Linked DNA regions of Bosea sp. 685. The protein of the gene in region 2 binds, or shares a complex with, the protein of the main gene of each other region. Links are inferred from orthologs where the notes say so. Each region holds a gene or a part of one and is shown on either strand. Other genes may lie near its edges. The genes, in order: accD and RMR04_RS02625.

The links.
Region 1: the proteins of RMR04_RS02625 (region 2) and accD are in contact, whole or in part, in a solved structure (PDB 8UXZ), measured with the Escherichia coli proteins. The link is inferred for Bosea sp. 685 from one-to-one orthologs.

What each region holds. Positions count from the first base shown.
Region 1 is NZ_CP134779.1:6,039,715-6,042,943, forward strand. Bases 1-2,867 are described here. They hold accD (acetyl-CoA carboxylase, carboxyltransferase subunit beta), read right to left. Parts: upstream 1,949-2,867; coding sequence 1,052-1,948; downstream 1-1,051. Other genes in these bases: RMR04_RS29405 (bifunctional folylpolyglutamate synthase/dihydrofolate synthase), read right to left, coding at 1-1,019; trpA (tryptophan synthase subunit alpha), read right to left, coding at 1,977-2,819. In the rest of the region: RMR04_RS29420 (DUF488 domain-containing protein), read right to left, coding at 2,874-3,229.
Region 2 is NZ_CP134779.1:306,145-321,866, reverse strand. What follows is about bases 1,306-4,094. They hold RMR04_RS02625 (acetyl-CoA carboxylase carboxyltransferase subunit alpha), read right to left. Parts: upstream 3,283-4,094; coding sequence 2,329-3,282; downstream 1,306-2,328. Other genes in these bases: RMR04_RS02620 (class I SAM-dependent methyltransferase), read right to left, coding at 3,386-4,094; RMR04_RS02630 (L,D-transpeptidase family protein), read right to left, coding at 1,306-2,132. Also shown: RMR04_RS02635 (TorF family putative porin), read right to left, coding at 1-440; more of RMR04_RS02630, read right to left, coding at 675-1,305; more of RMR04_RS02620, read right to left, coding at 4,095-4,153; gloB (hydroxyacylglutathione hydrolase), read left to right, coding at 4,390-5,154; RMR04_RS02610 (cupin domain-containing protein), read left to right, coding at 5,166-5,645; RMR04_RS02605 (GNAT family N-acetyltransferase), read left to right, coding at 5,645-6,406; RMR04_RS02600 (DUF2938 domain-containing protein), read right to left, coding at 6,477-6,953; RMR04_RS02595 (ROK family protein), read left to right, coding at 7,170-8,249; RMR04_RS02590 (DUF6719 family protein), read left to right, coding at 8,348-8,608; RMR04_RS02585 (hypothetical protein), read left to right, coding at 8,860-9,108; RMR04_RS02580 (DUF3772 domain-containing protein), read left to right, coding at 9,288-11,912; RMR04_RS02575 (CAP domain-containing protein), read left to right, coding at 11,917-12,441; RMR04_RS02570 (M15 family metallopeptidase), read right to left, coding at 12,479-13,228; RMR04_RS02565 (OmpA/MotB family protein), read right to left, coding at 13,270-14,094; RMR04_RS02560 (motility protein A), read right to left, coding at 14,109-14,879; RMR04_RS02555 (glucan ABC transporter ATP-binding protein/ permease), read left to right, coding at 15,021-15,722. UniProt on the Escherichia coli protein: Component of the acetyl coenzyme A carboxylase (ACC) complex. First, biotin carboxylase catalyzes the carboxylation of biotin on its carrier protein (BCCP) and then the CO(2) group is transferred by the carboxyltransferase to acetyl-CoA to form malonyl-CoA.

The DNA.
Region 1 (3,229 bases), 5.7 Mb from region 2 along the record:
GGGGCTGGATTGCGATCGGCGAGATCGGCCATCGCCTGGGCCAGAACACGCCCGCCATCGGGGTTGTGGCCGCCATCGAGCCAGAGTTCGGCGCGGGTGGGGATGAGCTCGGCAAGCTTGCCGCGCGCCAGCCGCTGCAGCCGCGCCGGCCAGTCGGCCTTCAGCATGCCGCGCTCGAAGGCCCGCGCCGGTAGGCCGCCATAGCCGGCAGCGCGCAGGGCAGCGATCGCCGTGCCGGCATTCACATGCTGATGCCGCCCGGCGAGGCGCGGCAAAGGCAGATCGAGCAGGCCGTCGCCGTCCTCATAGACAAGGCGTCCACCATCCTCATGGACGTTGAAATCCTGCGCGCCGATCAGGATGCGCGAGGCGCCGACGCGCTCGGCCGTGGCCTCCAGCACCGCCGTCGGCTCGGGCTCCTGCGGCGCAATCACCGCCGGCGCGCCGCGCTTGAAGATGCCGGCCTTCTCGGCGGCGATCTTGGTCACGGTGTCGCCGAGATATTCGGCATGGTCGAGCGAGACCGGCGTTACAACCGCGCAGGCGGGATGGGCGATGACGTTGGTCGCATCGAAGCGGCCGCCCAGCCCGACTTCGAGCAGCACGACATCCGCCTTGTGCTCGGAAAACAGCAGCAAGGCCGCCGCGGCGGTGATCTCGAAGAAGGTGATGGCATCGCCGGCATTGATGCGCTCGCAGCGCTCCAGCGCCTCGACCAGCACGGCCTCGTCGACGAAACGCCCGCCGCCGGGCGCCCCGATGCGGATGCGCTCGTGGAAGCGCACCAGATGCGGCGAGGTGTAGACATGGACGCTGAGGCCCGCCGCCTCCAGGATCGCCCGCATGAAGGCGATGGTCGAGCCCTTGCCATTGGTGCCGGCGACATGGATCACCGGCGGCAGGCGCTTCTGCGGATCGCCGAGGCGCTCCAGCAAGGTCAGGATGCGCCCGAGCGAGAGATCGATCAGCTTGGGATGCAGCGCCATGAAGCGCGCGAGCAGCGTGTCGGACGACCCCATCTCGGTTCAAGGCCTCCCGCCCATGCGCGTCTTCAGACGGCCTCGGCGACCGGAAGCGGCGGCTTCACGACGCCATCCGGCGCGGGCTGCTTCGTCAGCAACCGCCCGAGCCGGGCCAGGGTCGCTGGAATCTCATGGCGGTGCACCACCATATCGACCATGCCGTGGTCCTTGAGGTATTCGGCGCGCTGAAAGCCGTCCGGCAGTTTCTCGCGAATGGTCTGCTCGATCACGCGCGGACCGGCGAAGCCGATCAGCGCGCCGGGCTCGGCAATATGGACGTCGCCCAGCATCGCGTAGGAGGCCGTCACACCGCCCGTGGTCGGGTTGGTCAGCACCACGAAATAGGGCAGGCCGGCATTGCGCAACATGCGCACCGCCACGGTGGTGCGGGGCAATTGCATCAGCGAGAGGATGCCCTCCTGCATACGGGCGCCGCCCGAGGCGGCGAAGACGACATAAGGCGTCTTCTTCTCGAGCGCGGTCTCGGCGCCCTTGATGAAGGCCTCGCCCGCCGCCATGCCGAGCGAGCCGCCCATGAAGTGGAAATCCTGCACGGCGAGCGTCATCGCCAGGCCCTGGACGCGGCCGTAACCGACCTTGAAGGCGTCGATCGCGCCGGTCTTGGCGCGGGCGTCCTTCAGCCGGTCGATATAGCGCTTCTCGTCGCGGAACTTCAGCGGGTCGATCGCGACCTCAGGCAGGGCGATGTCGAGCCATTTGCCCTCGTCGAAGCTCAGGCGCAGCCGGTCGGTCGCGGTGACGCGCATATGGTGGTCGGAGCCGGGGATGACGAAGCCATTGGCCTCGACATCCTTGTGGAAGACCATCTGTCCGGAATCCGGGCATTTGATCCAGAGGTTCTCCGGGCTCTCGCGCTTGAACAGCGTCTTGATCCGCGGCCGAACGACTTCGGAAATCCAGTTCATGGATTGGTCCTCAACTGTACCTGTAGGGTCAGGCGGCGGCCCTGGCGACCGAGCGGACGCCGGCTGCGAGCTCGGAGACGAGCGAGGTGACAGCGGAAACCGTCTTTTCCGTGGCTTTGCCCTGAACATCCAACGAAAGCCTGATGCGTTCGACCAGCGACGAGCCGACGACAACGCCATCCGCGCCCTTGGCGATAGCGGCCGCATCGGCCGCCGTCTTGACGCCGAAACCGACAGCCACAGGCAGGTCGGTATGACGCTTGATCCGCGCGACGGCTTCTCCGACCGCGTCGTAATTGGCGATCGTGCCGCCGGTGACGCCCGTCATCGAGACATAATAGACGAAGCCGGAGGTATTCTGCAGCACTTTCGGCAGGCGCTTGTCGTCCGTCGTCGGGGTGGCGAGGCGGATGAAATTGACCCCCGCGGCCAGCGCCGGCAGGCAGAGCTCGGCATCTTCCTCGGGCGGCAGATCGACCACGATCAGACCATCGACGCCGGCTACCTTAGCATCGCTCAGGAAGCGCTCGACACCATAGACATAGATCGGGTTGTAGTAGCCCATCAGCACGATTGGCGTGTCGTTTCCGGCCGCGCGGAACGCCTCGACCATGGCGAGCGTCTTCTTCAAGGTCTGGCCGGCCTTGAGCGCGCGCTGCCCCGCAAGCTGGACCGGGATGCCGTCGGCCATCGGATCGGTGAAGGGCACGCCGAGCTCGATGATGTCGGCGCCTGCGGCCGGCAAAGCGTGCAGAATCGCGCTGGCGGTATCGAAATCAGGATCGCCGGCGGTGACGAAGGTCACCAGCGCGGCGCGCCCTTCGGCGGCGCAGGCTTGGAAGCGGGTCTGGATGCGGGTCTGGCCGGTCATTGTCATGGGCTTGCGGTTAGCATGCCCGGGGCCGGCTTGGCGAGAGGCATGCCGTCAAGCTCCGGTCTCTCCGGCGATCTCGGCACCGCGCTCGATCAGCAGCGCACGCAGCACCGAACGGTGGCAACGGTTCTCATGCTCGCAATAGCAACCGATCGAGAAGCGTCCGCTATGGGAGAGCGCGGCGAGCAGATCGAGCGTGCGACGTGGAGCGGGCTCATCCATTTCGGTGCGGAAGGCGCGCACGAAGCCCTGCCATTCCACTTCGCTCTCTGCATTCAGTGCCGATTTCACCAATTCGGGGCTGGGCGAAAGCTCCGGAAACCAGACATCGTACCAGTCATCGGCCGCGTAGCGCTCCTTGCGGACGCCGCGCGGCGGCCGGCGCACGGTGCCGATCCGCGTGCCCT
Region 2 (15,722 bases):
TTCTTCGGCGTCCAGATGACGCGGAGATTGTCGACGTAACGGCTCTCGTCGGGATAATAATACTGGATCACACCCAGATCGAAGGTCACCGGACCGAATTTCGGGCGGATACCGGCAGTGAAGTCGATCTCCGCCGGCGGGTTGGTGACGAGATCGACGCTCGAGGCCCAGACACCAGCATAGAACAGGTTGTCGTAGATCTGCAGTTCGGCGCCGCCCTGGATGGCGGGCTTGCGATCCGACTGGGAGATACCGCGGAAATTATAATCGGTCGTCGCCTTGATGGTGACGGCGATGTCGAACCAGGTGATCGCCGGAGGCACCGGCGCGACCGGAGCGCCCTTCTTGCTCGGAAGATCCGACGCATGCGCGGCGCCCGACAGCAGCGCCAGGGAGAACGCCGCACCCGTCACAGAAGACCGGAAGAAATCGAAAGCCATCATCAGCTCCGTCAAATGTCGAAATGCAAGCGCAACGTGCCGCGCTTTCGCCATTATGAAGCCAATGGATCGCCTGATTCAGCAAGCCGAGCTTTTCAGCAGATTGCCCATGAAGCGGGCAATACCTCGGTCAGAGTCGCGTTTTGATGCATTCCAAACGCGCTTCGCCGACAAAGCAGAATGCTGTGATATTTCCGTCACGCATACCGGGCGCAAGTGCCCGAATGCAACCCATCAGCGTGTTACGGGCTGACTGGAATAGGCCGCGTCCGACTGATCCAGCCGCGAGGTGCGCAGGCCAGTGGCACGCCGAGGCGGCAGGGGAGCCCGGATATTGGTCGGCGAATCCGGCACGACAGAAGCCACCGGTGTCGCTTCCTGCGCCTGTTCCGGCTGCTGCGAGCCGCCGATCAGCGGAACGAAGCTGAGCGCCCGCTGATAGAAGGGCACGGCGGCAGGCGCGGCAGGGGTAGCGGCAGGGGCAGGCGGCGCATCGATCGCCACTGGCGCGGCAGCCGCGCCTGCAGTGGCCTTGGCGACCTGCGTCGCGGCAGCCGAGGCCGGCCTGCCAGTCACGGCCCTTGGCTGCACCTCGAGCTTGGTCGGGCTCGGCTTGGCAATGCTGGCGGTCTCGGTCTGATTCACTTCGGGGGCGGCAGCGACCGCGGCGAGCACGGCGTCGTTATCGGCCGACGCCGCCCGGAACTCGGCTTTCGGCTTGCCCAGATTGTCGAGCACGAGCACGCGTGGACCGCTGGTGATGGCGTCGGGCCGGCTGACCCCGACATCGCGCGAGGCCCAGGTCGCCGTGCGGTTCAGCGAATCGGATCCGCCGGCGACGAGCGTGCGCTTGAAGGAGGCGTGCGAATCGCCATCATCATAGATCAGCTTGATCGCAGGCGTGCCCTTGGCGACGAGCGCAGCGACCTGAACCTCGTCCTGCTGGCGCTTCTGCTGCACGGCCTGGACGACGGAGGAATCAGATCCATTGCTGAAGACATACCGGCCGCCCGCCACCGAGACCGGCGGCTCGTCCTTGGTCACCTCGAAATAGTCGGTGCCTTCCTTCAGGTTCTTCCAGAAGGCGATGTTGGAATCGAGCCGGTGCTTGGCCAGATTCTCCGGCGTCATGCGGAAGGGCAGCGCCTGCATCTGCACCGCCTTCTGGCCGGCATTCTGGGCCTCGCGGACGAGCGCGTAAATCTCGCCGATCTGATCGTCGGTCATCGAATAGCAGCCGGCCGAGGAGCAGGCACCATGCACCATCAGATGCGCGCCGGTGCGGCCATAGGAGCGGTCATAGGCGTTGGGGTAGCCCATGTTGAAGGAGACGTAATAGGCCGAGTTCGGGTTCATCTGCGCCGGCGTGATGGCGTAGAAGCCCTCCGGCGCCATGCGGTCGCCTTCACGGACCTTCGGGCCGAGCTGGCCGGACCAGCGGCACATCGGGAAGGTCTTGAGCAGCGCATACTGCCCGTCGGCCTTGCGCTTCCAGATCTCGAGCTCCGACTCCTTCTTGTAGGAGCGGATCAGGATCGGCTGATCCTTGCTCATGCCCTTCTCGGACATGAGCGCATAAGTCGCCGACGGAATCGGGATATTGTGCCTGGCGGCGCCGCGATAGCGGTCTTCCTCGCAGGCGCCCAGCGACAAGGCAATGAAGGCCACGAGCGCGAAGTGCTTGAATGCCACGTCGTCAATCCCATCGAACGGCCTGCGGAAGCACGACCACTGACTATGCAACACGGCCAAATTGTGCCGGTTGCCCAGTTGTAGAAGCGTTAGCCTTGAGGGTTCCTTACCACAGGCTGCTCCGTCATAGCCATATGGTCAACGCCTTGCTAACGGCGGCGGCCGCCGACACACCGCAAAAAGACCTCACCTAACGTCAGATCGCCCGCCCGATGGCGAGGAATTTTTCCGCCCTGCGGCTGACGATATCGTCGGCGCCCACGCCTGTGAAATCCGACAGCGCCGAGGCGATGGCATCGCCCGCCCGCACCATCGCCATCTGGGGATCGCGATGCGCACCGCCCGCCGGCTCGCTGATGATGCGATCGATGACGCCGAATTTCAGCAGGTCCTGCGCGGTGATCTTCATTCCGGTCGCGGCGTCCTGCGCGCGCTTGGTGTCGCGCCAGAGAATCGAGGCCGCGCCTTCCGGCGAGATCACCGAATAGATCGCATGCTCCAGCATCAGCACGCGGCTGGCTGCGGCGATCGCGATCGCGCCGCCCGAACCGCCCTCGCCGATCACCAGCGCCACGCTCGGCGTGCGCAATCCCAGGCAGGCTTCGGTCGAACGCGCGATCGCCTCGGCCTGGCCGCGCTCCTCCGCCTCGATACCGGGATAGGCGCCGGCCGTATCGATGAAGCTCAAGACCGGCAGCCCGAAGCGGCCGGCCATCTCCATCAGGCGCACCGCCTTGCGATAGCCCTCGGGCTTGGGCATGCCGAAATTGTGCCGGATGCGGGTCTCGGTCGAATCGCCCTTCTCCTGCCCGACGATGCAGACGGCCTCGCCGCGAAAGCGGCCGAAACCGCCCACGATCGCCTCATCCTCGCCGAAAACCCGGTCGCCCGCGAGCGGTGTGAACTCGCTGAACAACGCCGCGCAGTAATCCTTGAAGTGCGGGCGCTGCGGATGGCGCGCGACCAGCGTCTTCTGCCAAGGCGTCAGCGCGGCATAGATCTCCTTCAGCGCCTGGCTGGCCTTGGCGTCGAGCTTGCCGATCTCCTCGGAGAGCGCATAGCCTTCACCTTTCGCCTCGAGGGCGCGCAATTCATCCGCCTTCGCCTCGAGTTCGGCGACCGGTTTCTCGAAATCCAAATAGCTTCGCATCGTGATCCAGTTCAGGTTCCGCGCCGGCAGGTCCGCGCGTGGCGCATGGGCGGAACCGGGTTCGCGAAAAGCGGCGGACCTTGGCCGCGCGTCGCGGCCGTTGTCAACCCGCCGCGCCGTCTCCAGGCGGGTTTGCCGCGCGCTGGGTTGGGGTCGGTCGCGGCAGCAGGATCGGCCGGAAAGCGAAGCTGCGCCGCGTCGCGCGCAAGGGCGCACGGCGATAGAACTGCTTGGTTGCATCGATGACATGGACGCCGGCGAAGGGCAGGGACAACCCTGCACCGGCCCGCTCCCAGGCGGGTGCCGAACGCATCAGCAGATGCCGCTTCAGCGGTGGAACGTAGAGCGCCTCGGCCCAGTTCTCGGGTGAAAATTCGGCGGCGCGCATCAGCGCCTGGAGCTGCGAGCGGCTGAACGGGCGGCCATGGCCGAAGGGCGTGCCGTCCATTCGCGCCCAGAGTCCGCGGCGATTGGGCGCGACGACGATCATCCGCCCGCCCGGCGAGAGCACGCGTCCGACCTCTTCCAGCAGATCGTCGGGGCTCTCGGTCTCCTCCAGCGCATGCACCAGCACCACCCTGTCGACCGAGGCCGTGGGCAAGGGCAGCAAGGTCGGCTCGACCAGCGCGGAGGCCGACATACCCTCGGAGGGCCAGTTCACCACGCCTTGCGCAGCCGGCATGAAGGCAAGCACCCGTTCGGCACCGAGACCGAGCACAGAGAGATAAGGCGTGGAGAAACCGAGCCCCAGCACGCGCTGGCGCGAGCAATCGGGCCAGAAGCGCAGCATTGCCCTGCCGATGAACCGCCGCGCGACATGGCCGAGCGGGCTGGCATAGAAGGCGCGAAGATCGACGACGTCGAGTGGCATGAGCCTGAGATGGAACGGCAGCGCAGCCAAAGCAAGGGCTGCAGGTTAAGGCTGCAAGTGAAGGCTCGGCTGAACGGCCCCCTTCCCCCGCATGCTTGGGGAGGCTTGAACCTGGCGCCTCAAGTCGAGTGGCTTGCAAGCGGTTGCGGCTTGCAAGCCGCTCGACTTGATCGAAGCCGGGCCATGGCGCATTCAGGGCGGCACCTTAGTCCTGCCCGCCCGCGCCGGAGCCTCGCATGTCCCTCGATCTCCATATCTTCCGCACCCTCAGCGATAATGCCGGCGCGTTGATCTTCGACCCGGCGACGAAGGCCTGCGCGGCTGTCGACGTGCCCGACGCCACGCCCGTCCTCGCCGCCGCCAAGGCCAAGGGCTGGACGATCAGCGACATCTTCGTCACCCATGCCCATTACGACCACACGCAAGGCGTGGCCGAGTTGAAGGAGGCGACCGGAGCTTTCGTCTGCGGGCCGGCCGACGCCGCCGATTCCGCCCCGCTCGACCGCATCCTCGGCGAGGGCGACCGCGTCGAGCTCGGCAATGACAGCTTCGAGATCTGGCACACGCCGGGCCATTCCGACGGCCACCTGACCTTCGCCAGCATCACTGCCAAGCTGGCGCTCGTCGGCGATGTCGTCTTCGTCATGGGCTGCGGGCGGGTCCAGCCCGGCCAGATGGGGGCGATGTGGACCTCGCTCAACCGTATCATGACGCTGCCCGACGATGTCCGCCTGATCACCGGCCATGACTACACGCTGTCCAATGCCCGTTTCGCCATCGCGATGGACCCAGCCAACGCAGTGCTCAAGGCCCGCCATGCGCAGGCCGAAGCCGTCAAGGCGGAAGGCCGCTTCTGGGCGCTGACCACGATCGGCGAGGAGAAGGCGACCAACCCCTTCTTCCGCGCCGGAGAGTCTGCGCTTGCAGCGGCAGTCGGCAAGACCGGCGCTGCTCCCGGCGAGGTTTTTGCAGCGCTGCGCGAAGCCAAGAACGCATTCTGAGGACAGCCGGCATGAATTCCTCGCTCGACGGCAATTCCTCGCTCGACGGCCTCGGCGCGGCCGAGGTCATCCGCCTGCTCGACCTCAAGCCCCATCCGGAAGGCGGCCATTACCGCGAGACCTTCCGCGACGAGGCCGGTCCGGAAGGGCGCGGCTTTTCCACCGCGATCTACTACCTGCTCGACACCGGCGAGACCTCGGAATGGCACCGGGTCGATGCCGCCGAGATCTGGCATCATTATGCCGGCGCGCCGCTGGTGATCAGCATCTCGCCCAATGGCCATGACGCTTCGGCGCATCATCTCGGTCCCGATCTGGGAGCCGGACAGCGGCCGCAATTCGTGGTGCCGGCGGGCACCTGGCAGAGCGCCACCTCGCTCGGCGCCTGGACGCTGGTCGGCTGCACCGTCGCGCCCGGCTTCGCCTTTTCCGGTTTCGAGATGGCGCCGCCGGACTGGCGTCCAACGCCGCGCAAGCCCTGGGGAGCCTGATGATATCCGACGATGCCGACGACCTCGCGCTGGCGCTCGAATGCGAGCGGCGCATCGTCAATGCCTGGCCCGCGCCCGCGACCCTGCTGATCGACGACTGGGTCGTGCGCTTCGCCAATGGCTATTCCGGCCGGGCCAACGCCGCCACGTCGCTGAAGCCCGGCGCAGAGCTCGACGAGGCGACGCTCGCCATGATCGAGGCGCTCTACCGGGCCGACGGATTGCCGCCCTCGGTGCGCCTGACGCCACTGACCGGCAAGGCGACGCGCGCCGAGGTGATCGCGCGCGGCTATCGCCTCAAGGATGCATCCTTCGGCATGATCGCAAAACTCGACGGCGTCGCGCCCGAGATCGACCCCGAGCTCCAGATCGAGGCGCGCCCGGGCGCGGACTGGATCGCCGGCGTCGCCGCACGCCAGAGCGGCGTGAAGACCCATGCCGGCAACCTCGCCGCCATCGTCGAGAAGATCAGGATGCCGGCCGCCTTCGCGACCCTGCTGATCGCCGGCGAGCCCGTCGCCTACGGCATGAGCGTCGCCGAGCGCGGCATGGCCGAGATCGGCACGATCGTGGTCGACGCCAACCATCGCGGCCATGGTCTGGGCCGGCGCATCGTCTCCGGGCTGATGTCCTGGGCGCGCCTCATGGACTGCAGCAGCGCCTATCTCCAGGTGGACCAGACCAATGAGGTCGCGATCGGCCTCTATGACCGCCTCGGTTTCCGCCGGCTCTACAGCTACGAAACGCGCATCCTGGATTGACCTGCCAGCCGGATTGATCTGCCCGTTGGATTGATCTGCCGCCTGGATTGACCTGCCAGGAGGCCGTCGCTCAGCGGGTCAGCAGCGCCGTACCGTAAAGCCCGATCGCGAAGACGATGTGGCCGACGATGTTCAGCGCCCGGATCGTCCAGGCATTGGGCTTCCTGGAGGCGGCGATGCCCGCCCCCATGCCCGGCTGCAGGATGAACCAGCCGCAGCCGACCGTGACGAGACCAACGATCAGGGCGGGACCGAAAGTCGGGCTGCGCGACCAGCCGAGCCCCCACAGCGCCAGGAGAACGGCGGCAAAGAGGATGCCGACGGCGTAGTGGAACGCCCAGCCGATCGCGAGTTCGTTTGCGACAGGCTGCGCCCGCCCGATATCCTCATGCGCGAACTGTCCGCGCAGCAGATGCGCGAACCAGCGTCCCGGCATCGCCCAGTTCGGCGCGGGCCAGCCGGCGACGCGTTGCAGCAATTGCGCCCAGATATCGAGCAGCAAGGTGGCGCCGGCGCCGATCACGATCGCGCGGATCAGGAATTCCATCGTCGTCGCCCCCAAGCCAGGATGATCCGCGCTGCGAGGATCGTTCCCGCATCGTCTCTCAGTCACCTTGCCGCCATGGAGCGGATATCGGCGCGGCCGGTCAAGCGCCCTGCGCTCATGCGGGACATGCAAGGACGTCTCCGATCGAGCCCGCCCGGGGAACCCAGCGAGCCGTCCTGGGTTGCCAAACTGAACCACAAGACGAGGAACCTTCGCATGGGCGCCGCCACGGCCGACACGACGAACACTCACGGGACCCATGGCTCGGCGGAACTGCCTTCCGTCCATCTGACCAGCTACAATCTCGAAATCCGCGATCAGGACGGCTTCATCGGCGACAAGGCGAGCCGCGGCGCCTTCGTCGACCACCTCGATGCGCTGCGCCGGCATTTGCGCAAGACCGGCGACGATCCGCTCGCCGGCGACACAGCCGCGATCAGCAAGAAGGAGCTGGACGAGTTGTTGCTCAAGGGCGAACCGCATGAGGCCGCGCTTGTGCTGAGTGCGATCGAAAGTTTCGCCCAGTCGCTCGCCTTCGTCATCCGCCGCTTCATCAAGCTCAAATCCTGGGCGCCCGTCGAACGCATCGCCATCGGCGGCGGCTTTCGCGAAAGCCGGATCGGCGAACTCGCCATCGGCCGCGCCGGCATCCTCCTCCGCACCGAGGGCCGCGAGATCGACCTGAGGCCGATCCGCCATCATCCCGACGAGGCAGGGCTCGTCGGCAGCGCCCATCTCGCGCCGTCATGGATCTTCGGGGCCTATGACAGCCTCGTCGCGGTCGATATCGGCGGCTCGAACATCCGCGCCGGCATCGTCGAGCTGCGCCAGGACAAGGCGCCCGACCTGAGCAAGGCCCGTGTCTGGGAATCGGAGCTCTGGCGCCATATCGACGAGGAACCCAGCCGCGACGCCGCGATCAAGCGCCTCGGCAAGATGCTGAACGGCCAGATCCGGCAGGCCCTGAAAGCGGGCCTGCGCGTAGCACCCTTCATCGGCCTCGGCTGCCCCGGCCTGATCGAGCCCGACGGATCGATCGACCGCGGCGCGCAGAACCTGCCTGGCAATTGGGAGAGCAGCCGCTTCAACCTCGTCGACCGCATCCGCGAGATGGTGCCCGAGATCGGCGAGCATGAAACACAGATCGTGATGCACAACGACGCCGTCATCCAGGGCCTGAGCGAAATGCCGGGGATGCAGGATGTCGAGCACTGGGCCGTGCTGACGATCGGCACCGGGCTCGGCAATGCGAGCTACCGGAATCGCGCCAAGCCGAAACGGAAGGACAAGACCTGACATATCCGGGAGGTGCGTGGAGCGCGGGGCCGGGCTAAGGTCGTGTCGTGACGCGGTATCGCGCCTCTCCAGGCGCAGCGGGCGCGATGAGGTTTGCGATGCGATGGTCGCTGGTAATGGCCGCAATGCTGGGCAGCGTCGTTCTCTCCGTGCCGGCGATGTCCCAGCAGGTGCTGCGCACGGAACCGCCAGCCGGCCAGCTCAAGGCCGGCGAGGTGGTTCTGGTCGATGACGGACGCTGCCCGCAGGGACAGGTCCGCGAGGTGACCGGGGCAAGACAGCAGAAAACCCGCGACTCGCTGGCTTCGGCGACGTCCGGCTCATCGCGCTCGCGTCGCTGCGTCCAGCGACCGCGCTGAGGACAGAATCGCCTGATCCCGGGCGTCTCCACGGGCAGGCCCCTGGCCCGCCCGGCAAGGAAAAGCTCCAGCACAAGGTATTCCGGCGAGCTGGAGTCGAAACTTCGTCGCGCGCACGCCAAGCGAGCGGCCCCCGCAGGCGTCGGTGCAGCACGCCGGTGCGGATCATGACTCGCGCCTTGCGCAGATCGGCGTTCTTCAATGGCAGGTCGCGGATGCGCTTGCCGGTCGCCGCAAAGATGGCATTTAGGATGGCCGCGGCCGCGATCGTCGGCTCGCCAACGCCGCCCCAGAAGCCGCCGGACGGCATGATCACCGTCTCGACCGCCGGCATCTCGTCCAGGCGCAGTACGCCAGAACCCATCTTCGCGGCAATGGCAGCGCTGCAGATGCCCGGCGAAATGCGTTTTGGCTCAACCAAATGCCGAAACGCGCCGGATTTCCCGCTTCGGCGCCATCTTCATGTCCTGTTTGTCGTCAATGACGGCCGCGAGCCATAAACTCGCTGGCTGCAGGCATCACGGCAATGTGATGTTTTCTTCGCCAACAGCCCCATTCGCGCAACAAGGTTCTCCCATTGCCGGCCATCACGCATTTTTCCTCGGCTCCTTGCCTTGAAGACGCTCGCAAGGCGAGGGTTGGCCTCCAAGCGAATCAGTCTCAGCGAGGCGCGACCGGAATGCCTGCGCAGGCGGGGCAAGCCCCCTCTCCCACCCAAGACCATGGCCGCGCCGCATCTGCCGGGCGCACGCTCACGACCTTGCTGGCGGCTGCGCTGTTTGCCCTCATCCTCGGCTCGCTTCAGGGCTTCGCCCAGACCGCCGAGCCGAATCCGGGCCGCGCGCGGCTCGACGCCGCGCGCATCGAATTGAGCCAGATCGAGACGACGCTCACGACTCCAAGCTCAAGCGATGCCGAGCTGCAACGCCAGAGGCTGCGCTTGCAGCCGCTTCTGGAGCAATTGCGCGAGCTCGTGGAGGAACAGGGTCCTCGCGTCGATCAGGCCAAGTTGCGGCTCGACCAGCTCGGCGCGAAGCCCGACACCAACGCGCCGCCCGAAAGCGCCGAGGTCACGCGCGAGCGCGACGCCCGCACCAAGGCCTTCGCCGACGCCGACGAGACGATGAAAATCGCCCGCGCGGCGCAGCTCCAGGCCGAGCAGCTCCAGACCAATATCAGCGACAAGCGTCGCGACCTCTTCGCCAAGGCGCTTTTCGCACCAGGCCCGTCGATCCTCAGCCCTGATGTCTGGGCCAATGCGCTCTCGACCTTCCCCGAGGACATGCGCGCCTCCGGCTACATCTTCGGCGGCTGGCTCTCGGTCTTCGGCGATGCACTGTCTGGCCTGCGCGGCTTGTTTATCGTCGCCGCCTTTATCGGCGCGATCCTGCTTTACGTCATCCGCGCCCGCTACATGCCACGCTTCACCGCGCGCATCGACAGCAGGGAAGGCTACAGCAACCTGCACTGTCTCTATGTTGCCTTCGCCCATATCGTCGCGGGCGCCGCGCCGCCGGCCATAGCGAGCTGGCTGATCTATTCAGCGCTCAACACCGCCGGCCTCTTGCCGCCGCGCATCCAGCCCGTGGTCTGGGCTGCCGTCATCGGATTGGCCATCTTCGCGTTCGTCCAGGCTCTGTCGGACGCGCTGTTCGCGCCGGGCAAGCCGCAGCGACGCCTCGTCAGCGTCATGGATTCAACCGCGCGCATCGTGGTCTGGCTCGCCGGGTCACTCGCGCTTGTGCTGTCGATCGGCAAGGTTTTGGAAGCCTGGCTGCAGGCGATCGCGGCCGGGCTTGCGGTCTCGATCCTGATCAAGGGCGCTCTTGCCATCATCTTCGCGCTGACCCTGATCGCGGGCCTGTACCAGCTACGCGACGAAGACGAAGTCGAGGAAGAGGCCTGCCTGGGCCCCTATGTCCCTGTCGATGGCGCCAGCCTCGGCCCGGTCAGGATATTCGGCTGGGCCGTCGGTCTCGTCATCGTGCTGGCGGCACTCAGCGGCTATGTCGTCTTCGCGACCTTCCTGACCGAGCAGGTGCTCTGGATCGGCATCCTCGCCTGCCTGTTCGTGTTGATCTATCAGTTCCTCGAACTCGGCATCGCCCGGGCGCTGACCGGCAAGGGCCGCTTCGCCCTGACGCTGAAGGCCGGCATCGGCATTCGCGAGGCGACGCTGCAGAAGATCGCGGTGGTCGGCACCGGTCTTCTCAAGCTGATCCTGATCATCATCACGATCATGCTGGCGCTGGCGCCCTGGGGTCTGGAGTCGGCCGACTTCTTCTCCTCGCTGCGCGCCGCCTTCTTCGGCTTCCAGGTCGGTGGCGTCACTGTCTCGCTGTCCTCGATCATCATCGCCGCCTTCCTCTTCGCGCTCGGCCTGATGGCGACGCGCTCGATGCAGGGCTGGCTCGACGGCAAATTCCTGCCGACGACGAAGCTCGACACCGGGCTGCGCAATTCGATCACCACCGCCGCCGGCTATCTCGGCTACGCCGCGGCGGTCGCGCTCGCCTTCTCGTCGCTGGGCCTCAGTCTCGAACGGTTGACCTTGGTCGCCAGCGCGCTCTCGGTCGGTATCGGTTTCGGCCTGCAATCGGTGGTGTCGAATTTCGTCTCCGGCCTGATCCTGCTCTGGGAGCGGCCGATCCGCGTCGGCGATCAGGTCGTCGTCGGCGACGCGGAAGGCATCGTCAAGAAGATCAATGTGCGCTCGACCGAGATCGCGACCTTCGACCGCTCATCGGTGATCGTGCCCAATTCGAACCTGATCTCGGGCGTCGTCCGCAACCGGGTCCGCAACGACCGGACCGGGCGCGTGCTGATCTCGATTTCGGTACCGCGCAGCTATGACCCCACCGAGGTCCGCACCATGCTGTCGGAGGCCGCCACCGCGCATGGCGACGTGCTGCAGAAGCCGCCGCCGAACGTGCTGTTCAAGAAGCTCGGCACCACGACGATGGATTTCGACCTGGTCTGCGTCGTCGCCGAGGTCGATATCGTCGGCCGTGTGACCAGCGACCTCAACTATGTCATCCACAAGCGCCTGGCCGAGATGGAGGTCGCGCCGCCAATCCCCGAACTCGCGGTCAAGGGACTGGAAGGCATCGAGCAATCGCTCGCCGGCATCGCCAAGGCGGTCGGGCGCGAGCTCGAGGCGCGCAAGCCGGCCAAGCCCGCAGCGCCGGCCCGTCGCGCGCGGCACCACAAGATCGAAGACGAATCCACGGAGGAGGCCCCTCCGGAGCCGCAGCCCTCGCCCGAACCGGCCAGGGATCTCGCGAAAGACGACAGCAAGGAATGATGCGATGTTTTGTTTCCCACGCGGCGAGCGAAAAGCTCTCGCCGTGACCTGTCCTGCCTTGCTCGCCGGCGCGCTCGCGGTCCTGAACCTCGCCGGCTGTACGGAAGCCCCCCGCGCCAGCCAGCCGGCCTTCTATCGCGATCTCGGCTCGGCCTTTGCCCGCGTCGACGCAGGCGAGGCGCGCGCCATGATCTCGGCCTATCGGATGAATGCCGGGCTGAACGCGCTGACGCTCGACCCGGCCCTCAACGCCGCGGCCCAGGAAGAGGCGAGCGCGATGGCGGCCGCCGACAAGCCGGCCCAGGCGGAAGCCGTGAAGGCGCGCCTCGCCCGTGCCGGACAGGAGGGGGCGGAAGCCAATCTCTCGGCCGGCTATCGCCGGCTGGCGGAAGCCTTCTCCGGCTGGCGCGATTCGCCCCAGCACGACCGCGTCATGAAGACACCGGGCGCGACCCGCATGGGTATTGCGACCGCCTATGCGCCGGGCTCGAAATATCAGGTCTACTGGGCGCTGATCCTCGCGCCCTGAACGAGATATTGCGCGCGCCTAGAGCCGGCTGCTCTCGTCATTCGATCGCGAAATCGAAGATCGTTTTCGGAAAGGGCTCGTTCGCCAGGGTGAAATGCCACCATTCGCGGCCATAGCCGCGAAACCCCTCGGCCTTCATCGCGTCCCGCAGGATCGTCCTGTGCCTGAGCGCGTCCGCGCCGACTGACGGATCGCGGCCGGCGCTTCTTACGGAAAAGCAGTCGAAGCTCGTCCCAAGATCGAGGCTCGTTTCCTGCGGGCGCTGCTGGAGGGCACCATCGCAACGCCCACCACCCACGGGCGTCGGCAAGACAGGCTCAACGCGGCTGACGAGGCCGACATCGACGGTCGAACCGCGCGAATGGCTCGACACCGAGGCGATGAAGCCGCGCGCGACCAGCATGTCCTTGGAAATATCGGGATGGAAGATCCGCCCGAAATCGCTCGCCTTCCCATCCTGCGCCCAGGCCAGAAAGGCCCGGACCGCCCGCGCCGGCCGGTAGCAATCGAACAGTTTCAGCGCATAGCCGGACGTGCCCAGCCGCGCCTCCACGCGGATCAAGGCCTGCCCTGCCGCCCGGGTCAGCACGCAATCGGCACGGCCATAGCCGGCGACAGCTGCACCGGTGAAATTAAAGGCGGATGCGTAGCGGATGTCCTGGCGTATCCCGGGAGCGATCTCGCGCAGGCGGATGAAGCCGTCCGGCAGCGCCTCGCCGCCCCGAGCGGGGGCAAGCGCGACCAGGAGCAGGCAACCGATCCAACCGAGCCGCCAGTTGAGCTTCATCGCCGCATCATGGCCCACGCGCCGTCCGAATGCGACGAGGGTTAGGGCTTAGCCCCGAACGGCAAGGGCGGCGCATCCGCCTTCAGCACGATGCCGACGCGGCGGTTGAAGGCGAGGTAAGGGTTGTCCTTGATCAGCGGGTCGGTATCGCCCTTGCCGGTGACCGAGGCGAAGCGCTCATTGGGCACGCCAGCATTGGCCAGGATCTCGCGCACGGCCGCGGCTCGGCCGACCGACAACGTCCAGGGATCGCCCTCCGGCGACTGGCCCGGGCGCGGCGTCGCGGTATGGCCGGTCAGCGTGATCTTGTTGGGCATGCGCCTCAATGAGGGCGCCACCGCCGCGAGCACCTTGCGCATCCGTTCATTGGGCTGGCTCGAGCCTTCCGCGAACATGGCGCGGCCGTCCTGATCGACCAGTTGAATGTCGATGCCGGCTTCCGAGACCTCGACCAGGATGTTGCGCGAGACTTCCGCGATCTCCGGCATCTCGCGCAAGGCCTGGCGCAGCGAGGCAGCGGCAAGCGCGAAACCACGATCATGCGTCGCCGCGATCAGCCCGTCTTCCTTCTGGTTGTTGTGGTTGGGCGCGGTCGTGTCGGAGGCGTCCTCCAGCGGCCGGATATAGGCGTTCTTGATATGGGTCTTGGTCGGGATGCCGTCGACCTCGACGATACCGGCCAGCCGCATGTCCTTTTGCGTGCCGAAGGCCTCGCGCATCGAGCCCGCGACGATCTGCATCTTGTTCTTGTCCTGGCTCGAATAGGCCGCGACCATGACGAAGAACGCCATCAGAAGCGCCATCAGATCGGCGAAGGTCACGAACCAGCCGTGACCGCCATGAGCTCCGCGCTTCTTCTTCGCCACTGCTCAGGTCCCGTTCACGCCGCTTCCGCCATCTCCGCCCGATGATGGTCGGGCAGATAGGCGAGCAGCATCTCACGCACCAGCGTCGCGCTCTTGGCGTCGCGCATCTGGAGCACGCCGTCGATGATCAGCGTGCGCGAGATTTCCTCCTCTTCGAGCTTGATATGCAGCTTGTCGGCGATCGGCAGGGTGATCATGTTGGCGACCAGCGCGCCGTAGAGCGTGGCGAGCAGGGCCGTCGCCATCGCCGGGCCGAGCTTGGACGGGTCGCTCATATTGGCGAACATCGAGACCATGCCGATAATGGTGCCGACCATGCCCCAGGCCGGGGCGCAGTCGCCGATGGCGCGATAGACCTTCGAGCCTTCGTCGAGCCGCTGCAGGAAGTTGTCGCGGTCGCGCTCCATCGTGTCGCGGATGAAATCCTTGTCGTAGCCGTCGGCGATATAGCGCAGCCCCTGCGCGAGGAACGTGTCGGAAACCACGACGCTTTCCAGAGCCACCGGCCCGCTCTTGCGGGCGATCTCGGCGACGCGGGTGATCTCCTCGATCAGCTCGCGCGGATTGACCGAGCGCAGGGTGAAGGCAAAGCGCAGGCCCATCGGCAGGCCATGCGCGATCACCGAGAACGGGAACCGCACCATGGTGGCGGCGGTAGCGCCGCCGAAAATGATGATCATGGCGTGCTTGTCGTAATAGGCAGCGAAGTTGCCGCCATCGATGATGATCAGCGAGCAGATCGTGGCGATACCGGCAAGGATGCCGACGCCAGTTGCGATATCCATGGAAACCACCTCGATCCGGCCGATGCGCGCCGCGCGAAGCGGCCCCGCTTCTGCAGCGCAAAAACCTTAGAAGGCGCCCATTGAACGAAGCGTTAAGGTTGAGGCCTTGCTCACATCTCCACGTCAGTTAAAGCTCTGAGCATGTCTCTGTTTGCAATCTATACTCGCGTGCTTGGCGAGCTCGGTCCCGAAAAGCGGCTCGGCCTGATCTTGGCGCTCGCCAATATCCTGCTCGCGGCGGCGGCTTTCGCCGAGCCGATGCTGTTTGGCGCGCTGATCGACAAGCTGTCAGTCGTGCAGGGCGCCGGCCAGCATCTCGCCTGGAGCGATCTCAACGCCTTGATCCTGGCCTGGGTCGGCTTCGGCCTGTTCACCATCGCAGCCAGCGTCTTCGTCTCGCTGCATTCCGACCGGCTCGCCCATCGCCGCCGGCTCGCCGTGATGGCGAACTATTTCGAGCACGCGCTGACGCTGCCGCTCGCCTACCACACCCAGACCCATTCCGGCCGCGTGCTCAAGGTGATGCTCGACGGCACCAGCGGCATGTGGGCGCTGTGGCTGTCCTTCTTCCGCGAGCATTGCGCCAGCCTCGTCGCGCTCTTCATCCTGCTGCCCTTCACGCTGTGGAAGAACTGGCAGCTCGGGCTGCTGCTGATATCGCTCGTCGTGCTCTTCGGCGCGCTGACCGCTTATGTGCTGCGCAAGACCGACAAATTGCAGAGCAATGTCGAGGCCTATCACTCAAACCTCGCTGAACGCGCCTCGGACGCGCTCGGCAATGTGCCGGTGATCCAGAGCTTCACCCGCATCGAGGCCGAGGTGCGCGGCTTGCGCTCGACCATC